2 linked regions of the Selenomonas sputigena genome follow. The protein of the gene in region 1 binds, or shares a complex with, the protein of each later gene. Links are inferred from orthologs where the notes say so. Each region holds a gene or a part of one and is shown on either strand. Other genes may lie near its edges.

What was found.
Region 2: the proteins of OL236_RS09040 (region 1) and OL236_RS01520 are in contact, whole or in part, in a solved structure (PDB 8UXZ), measured with the Escherichia coli proteins. The link is inferred for Selenomonas sputigena from one-to-one orthologs.

What each region holds. Positions count from the first base shown.
Region 1 is NZ_CP110383.1:1,842,565-1,845,678, forward strand. The notes cover bases 319-3,108. They hold OL236_RS09040 (biotin/lipoyl-containing protein), read right to left. Parts: upstream 2,012-3,108; coding sequence 1,625-2,011; downstream 319-1,624. Other genes in these bases: OL236_RS09030 (ankyrin repeat domain-containing protein), read right to left, coding at 319-977; OL236_RS09035 (PBECR2 nuclease fold domain-containing protein), read right to left, coding at 1,183-1,560; OL236_RS09045 (hypothetical protein), read right to left, coding at 2,057-2,200; mmdA (methylmalonyl-CoA decarboxylase subunit alpha), read right to left, coding at 2,216-3,108. In the rest of the region: OL236_RS12525 (hypothetical protein), read left to right, coding at 1-87; more of OL236_RS09030, read right to left, coding at 135-318; more of mmdA, read right to left, coding at 3,109-3,114. UniProt on the Escherichia coli protein: This protein is a component of the acetyl coenzyme A carboxylase complex; first, biotin carboxylase catalyzes the carboxylation of the carrier protein and then the transcarboxylase transfers the carboxyl group to form malonyl-CoA.
Region 2 is NZ_CP110383.1:322,352-325,670, reverse strand. The notes cover bases 158-3,152. They hold OL236_RS01520 (acetyl/propionyl/methylcrotonyl-CoA carboxylase subunit alpha), read left to right. Parts: upstream 158-949; coding sequence 950-2,356; downstream 2,357-3,152. Other genes in these bases: brnQ (branched-chain amino acid transport system II carrier protein), read right to left, coding at 2,432-3,152; OL236_RS01525 (pyridoxal-phosphate dependent enzyme), read left to right, coding at 158-924. Outside these bases: OL236_RS01530 (hypothetical protein), read left to right, coding at 1-47; more of OL236_RS01525, read left to right, coding at 1-157; more of brnQ, read right to left, coding at 3,153-3,319. UniProt on the Escherichia coli protein: This protein is a component of the acetyl coenzyme A carboxylase complex; first, biotin carboxylase catalyzes the carboxylation of the carrier protein and then the transcarboxylase transfers the carboxyl group to form malonyl-CoA.

The sequences.
Region 1 (3,114 bases):
TTGTCTCTTTTCTGCGCCATTTCTTTGAAAAAATACGCTTCAAGCCTTGTCATTGTTGATGCGGTGCGGATTCCTCTTATAGTATAACATAAAGGAAGCAGAAGGACAATGATTTCTACTTCCTTTTCCCAGTATCAATATCGTTGCAAGAGTTGGGCGTTTTCCAAATCGTTGTTCAGCAGGCAGTAGTCAATCGCCGTATGCCCCGACTTGTCTTTCCGATAAGGATCCGCTCCTGCATCGAGAAGAATCTGTAGAAGCTCGTGCCTTGCCTCGGAAGATGTATAGGTGTGAGATACATACATCAACGGCGTCGTGCCATCGTTTGAACGATAGTTGACATCTATCCCTTGTTCGACAAGGTAGCGGCAGATTGCAATACCATCTCTCCCCAATGGCATGGACAAGAGCGCATTGCGCCGATCCATAGCATAGACGTCCTGAATGGAATTGATAGGCGCACCCCAGTTGTGCAGATATTCCATCAACGGAAGATTGCCGTTTGCCGCTGCTTGCACGAAATAAGAGTGAACGCGATATTCGCGCGTACTGGTGACATACCCGCGCACATCCGCGCCGCGTTCAAGAAGCATCTGCATGATTTCGCGCTTGTCGTTGTAGATTGCGCAGGACAAAGGCGTAGCCGACTTGAAATTGTAGTAGGCGTTGATGTCAAGACCCTTGTCGAGCATACGCCTCACGGTGTCGGCATCGCCTTTTTCAATCGCCACGAAGAGCATCCTCTCATCCGTTGTCGGCTCTCGCTCGATGATGCGATTGTTGATCTCCCCATGCCGAGTCTTCTCCTCAGGTTTTTTCTCTTGTCCTTCCTGCTTCCCGCCCTTGAGGATTGAGCCGAGGACATCGCCGATAATCTTACCCCATTCGCTCGCTTCCGCTTTTGCAGGATGGATGACGGCAGGGACACCCATGAACAGGAAGGCCGCAGCCACGGTTGTGGCGACAAATTTCTTCACAGCATTCGCTCCTTCATTTCGCGGCAGCTTGGTCGCCGCGCATCGCCGGTTCTATTCCAATTCCAAAGATACCAAAAAGGCGCCGCTTTCGGTCGGAGCGTCACACCCGACATCTCTTTTGCCCATTGCCGAAGCATGCGGCGCGTGAGGACGCTTTTTTCACCTCAAAAGCCAGTCGCCTTTTCTTAGTTTCAGTATAACAAGATTACTCTCGCCTGTAAAGGATAACTTTGTTTCTCAATATCTTCTTCCATGTGGCATCGCCAATTCGCCAAAAAGAAATAATGGAATGACTGTAGTGAGAGGGATCTTTTTCTACTTTCAAACGCAAGATTGCCTTGAACCGTTCTCCATTTTCTTCTATCATTTTCAGGATCACAGCGGTATGCGGTTTCGATGATGCAATGATGTAATCCGGCTCTTGTATGATTTGCGGAATGTACCTCATGAATCTCTCATAATCTTGAGGATGCCGTTCTTTGATATGCTCAATCCTCTCATCCGTGATAACGACATCCGAGGATTGAATCTCTCGCTCCACAAGTGAATAAATTGCCTTGTCAATCCTGCAAAGCAAATGCATCGAATCACATCCTTAAACAAAACTGCCGCACGCGGATGCGTGCGGCAGTTTCCATTCGTACAGCTTAGCCAACGATGACCAGCGGATCGCCGGCCTTGACGCTCTGACCGGCGGCGACGTTGATCGCCTTGACCGTGCCGGCCTGCGTTGCAGCGATTTCGTTCTGCATCTTCATGGCTTCGAGAATCAAGAGGACATCGCCCGAGTTGACCTTCTGGCCCTCGGAAACGAGGACGTTGACGATCTTGCCCGGCATCGGGGCGTTGACGGAAGCTTCGCCGGCGCCAGCGGAAACAGCTGCCTTGGCAGGAGCGGCAGGAGCAGCCGGAGCAGCGGCCTTCGGAGCGGCGGGAGCGGCTGCCTTCGGTGCAGGCGCCGCGACGGCTGCCTTCTCTTCCTCGACCTCGACTTCGTAGCTCGTGCCATTGACCTTGATGTTGAACTTTTTCATTGTAAATTCCTCCAAGTCTTCAATTTGTTTTCGCTTACGTCTTTCTTAATGGATGCTCTGGCGACCTGCCATTGCCCATGCGTCGTTGCGCTTGATCTTGACGGCAACGACTTTATTGCCAACCATCATCTGGACGGCTGCAGCGATGACCGCAGCGACCTCAGGTTTGACGTCTTTTGCGTTTTGCATAAGTGAACCTCCCGATTACAACGGAATATTGCCGTGCTTCTTCGCCGGCCCGACTTCGCGCTTCGAGGCGAGAGCGTTCAATGCCGTGATGACATAGGGGCGCGTCTCCTTCGGCTCGATGACCATGTCGGCGTAGCCGCGCTCCGCCGCCTTGTACGGCGTAGCGAACTCCTCGACGTACTCCGCCGTCTTCTGATCCTTGTCGGGATCCTTGCGGAAGATGATGTTCGCAGCGCCCGCAGGGCCCATGACGGCGATTTCAGCCGAAGGCCATGCCATGACCTGGTCTGCGCCGAGTTCACGGCAGCACATGGCGATGTATGAACCGCCGTACGCCTTGCGCGTGATGACCGTGACCTTGGGCACCGTCGCCTCGCTGTAGGCATAGAGCATCTTCGCACCGTGGCGGATGATGCCCGTGTGCTCCTGGCCGACGCCCGGCAGGAAGCCCGGAACATCGACGAGGTTGACGAGCGGGATGTTGAACGCATCGCAGAAGCGGATGAAGCGTGCCGCCTTGTCGGAAGCGTTGACGTCGAGGCAGCCTGCCATGACGTTCGGCTGGTTCGCGATGATGCCGACGGAGCGACCGTCGAAGCGTGCGAAACAGGTGATGATGTTCGTCGCGAAATACTGATGCACTTCGTAGAACTCGCCGTTGTCAACGATGCTGCGGATGACGTCCTTCATGTTGTACGGCGCGTTCGGGTTGTCGGGAATGACCGTGTTCAAGGACTCGTCCATGCGAGACGGATCATCGCCTGTCTCAACGATCGGCGCGTCGTCCATGTTGTTGCTCGGCAGGAAGGAGAGCAGGTAGCGGATCTGCTGGATGCAGTCATCCTCGTCCTCCGCCGCGAAATGCGCAACGCCCGAGACCGAGTTGTGCGTCATGGCGCCGCCCAAGGCTTCCG
Region 2 (3,319 bases), 1.5 Mb from region 1 along the record:
GGCATGTTCCATCTGAACAAGGCGGCAAACGAAGAAACGGTGCATGACGTCACGATCGGACACATGCACACCGATCTTCTGAGCATCAAGATTGACGGCATCGAGTATCTGCTGAAGACAGAGAACCTTCTGCCGACTGGCTCCTTCAAGGATCGCGGAGCCTACACGCTGATCAATGAGATCCACCATGTCGGCATTGAGAAGATCGCGCTCGATTCAGCAGGCAACGCCGGCGCCTCCATCGCAGCGCACGCAGCGGCGGCGGGCATCGACTGCACGGTCTACGTGCCAAAGGAGACGTCGCCCGACAAACTGCGTCAGATTGCCGCCTACGGCGCGAAGATCGTCAAGACCGAAGGCGGCCGCATGGGCGCGTGTCAGGCGGTCAAGGAAAACCTCGGCGACGCCTACTATGCTTCGCATGTCTACAATCCGCTCTTCTTCGAGGGCATGAAGGCGATGGCATACGAGATTTATGAACAGCTCGGCGAGAGTGTGCCCGAGTACATCTTCCTGCCCGTCGGTAACGGCACGATGCTCTTAGGGCTTTACTACGGCTTCATCGAGATCGGCCGCCTGCCACGCCTCGTGCCCGTGCAGAGCAAGAACTGTGCACCGCTCTACGAGGCGTTCAACAAGATACCGGCAAGCCCGAAGACGGAGACAATTGCCGAATCGATCCGCATCGAAACACCCAAACGTTTGCACGATATGCTCGCTGCCGTCACGAACAGCGGCGGTGACGTCCTCATCGTTGAGGATGAAGAAATCGTGAAGTGCAAAGAAATGCTCGGACGCCGAGGCATCTATGTGGAAACGACAAGCGCCGCAGCTCTCGCCGGCGCCATGCAAATCTTCGGTACGGCAAAACCCGACAACTATCGCGTCGTCGTGCCACTGACAGGATCGGGACTCAAAGGATAATACGAATCAGGAGGCTACATCACTTATGTTCAAAAGAATTCTCATCGCCAATCGCGGCGAAATCGCCGTCCGCGTCATCCGCGCCTGTCAAGAGCTCGGCGTCGAGGCGGTTGCCATCTACTCCGACGCCGACAAGAACGCCCTGCACGTCCAGCTCGCCGACCTCACCTATCGCGTCGGCCCCGCCGATGCGGCGGAAAGCTACCTCAACAAGAAGGCCGTCCTTGAGGCAGCCATTCAAACGAAGTCCGAAGCCATCCATCCGGGCTACGGCTTCCTGTCCGAAGATGCCGACTTCGCCGAGATGGTCACGAAGGCGGGCATCGTCTGGATCGGCCCCATGCCCGAGACCCTGCGCCTCGTCGGCGATAAGGATGCAGCGCGCGCTGCCATGGCGCCGTCCGGCATTCCGATGTCAAAGGGCAGCGCCCCTCTCGAAAGCAACGAGATGGCCTTGAAGGCTGCCGCGGAAGTTGGCTACCCTGTCATCTTGAAGCCTGTATCAGGCGGCGGCGGCAAGGGCATGTTCGTCGCACATTCCGAAGAGGATCTCAAGAACATCCTGCATCTCGTCGATCTCAAGAAAGTCGTCCACTACTTCGAACACTATATCGAGCATTCACGCCACATCGAGGCGCAGATTCTTGCCGACAACTACGGCACGGTGCTCTTCCTCGGCGAGCGCGAATGCTCGCTGCAGCGCCGCAATCAGAAGCTCCTCGAAGAGTCGCCTTCCGTCGCCCTGACGGAAGAGATGCGCCGCGAGATCGGCCGCCTTGCCATCAAGGCGGCGAAGAGCGTCCACTACTCGAATGCCGGCACGGTGGAATTCCTCCTCGATCTCGCCGACAACAAGTTCTACTTCATGGAGATCAACCCGCGCGTCCAGGTCGAGCACGCCATCACGGAAGCCGTCACGGGCGTCGACATCGTGCGCCGCCAGATCCAGATCGCCGACGGTGAGCCTCTGGGGCTCATGCAGAAGAATATCAAGATCCGCGGTCACGCCATCGAGTGCCGCATCAACGCCGAAGATCCCGACAACAACTTCCTGCCGTCTCCCGGTCTCATCACCTTCATGCACGAGCCGAGCGGTCCGCGCGTACGCTTCGACAGCGGCGTGACGACGGGACTGACAATCGAGCCGTGGTACGATTCCCTCATCGCCAAGGTCATCGTGCACGGCAGAACGCGCGGCGATGCCATCAAGATCATGGAACGTGCCCTAAGCGAATTCCGCATCGAAGGCGTCAAGACAACGATTGCCCTGCACCAGAAAATTCTTGAGGACAGCTACTTCCGCACGGGCAACATCGACACGCAATTCATCAAGCGCCGCATCACCCACTACGAGAACGAGCCGAAAAAGCTCAAGCTCAAGGACAAGCTCGATCTTGCCGCTTCCATCAACGCGAGCATGTATTACGCGTGAGACCTGCACATGAAAAGAACCCGACGGCCATCCGTCGGGTTCTTTTCATGTGCAGAGGCATCCCGCATGTGCTCACTACGCTTCCTTCGGCGCCGGCGCTTTCTGCCCGAGCGAGATGATGAATCCTAAGACCGCTCCGGCGAGCGCCGGGCAGACCCAGCCCATCATGACGCCGTAGAACGGAACATGCGCGGCAAGCATTTCATAGAAGGCGGCAGAGCCGAAGCCTGCGGCATGCATCGCGTCCGTCAGCGAGAAGGCGAGCGTGACGAGGACGGCGCCCTGGTAGATGCTCTTTCGCCAGCCAATGAAGCGATCGAAGAGCGAGAGGATGACGAAGACGATGACGAGCGGGTAGATCGCCACGAGGAACGGCACGGCGAGCGCAATGATCTGCGTGAGGCCGATGTTCGACGCGCCGAAGCTGAAGAGCGTGGAGAAGAGCAGCAAGCGCTCGTAGGAAATCTTCTTCTTGAAGAGCTTGTGGAAGAACATCGCTGCGCTCGACGTGATGCCGCAGCACGTCGTGATGCACGCGAGGATGATGATGAGCGCGAGAAGCACGTTGCCCGCCGCGCCGAAGAAGATGCGCACGGCTTCGGCGAGGAGCTGTCCGCCGTTCTCCGAGTGTCCGAGAACCGTCACGCTCGTCGCTCCGAGATAGGCCAAAGAGCCGTAAACGCAGGCCATGAGGAATACGGTGATGAAACCGGCTGCGAGGCATGCCTTGCCGATGGTGCGCGTGTCGGTCACGCCGCGATAGCGCACGGCATTGACGACGAGCGCGCCGATGGCGATGGTCGCGAGGAGATCCATCGTCTGATAGCCATCCTGGAATCCCTGCGCATAGGGCGATTCCAGGTAAACGCCCGTCGGAGCGAGCACCTCCCCCATCGGCGACCAGAAGGTACGCAAAAAGAGGATCACAAGAACGACGAGCAGCGCGGGCGTAAGCATCTTGCC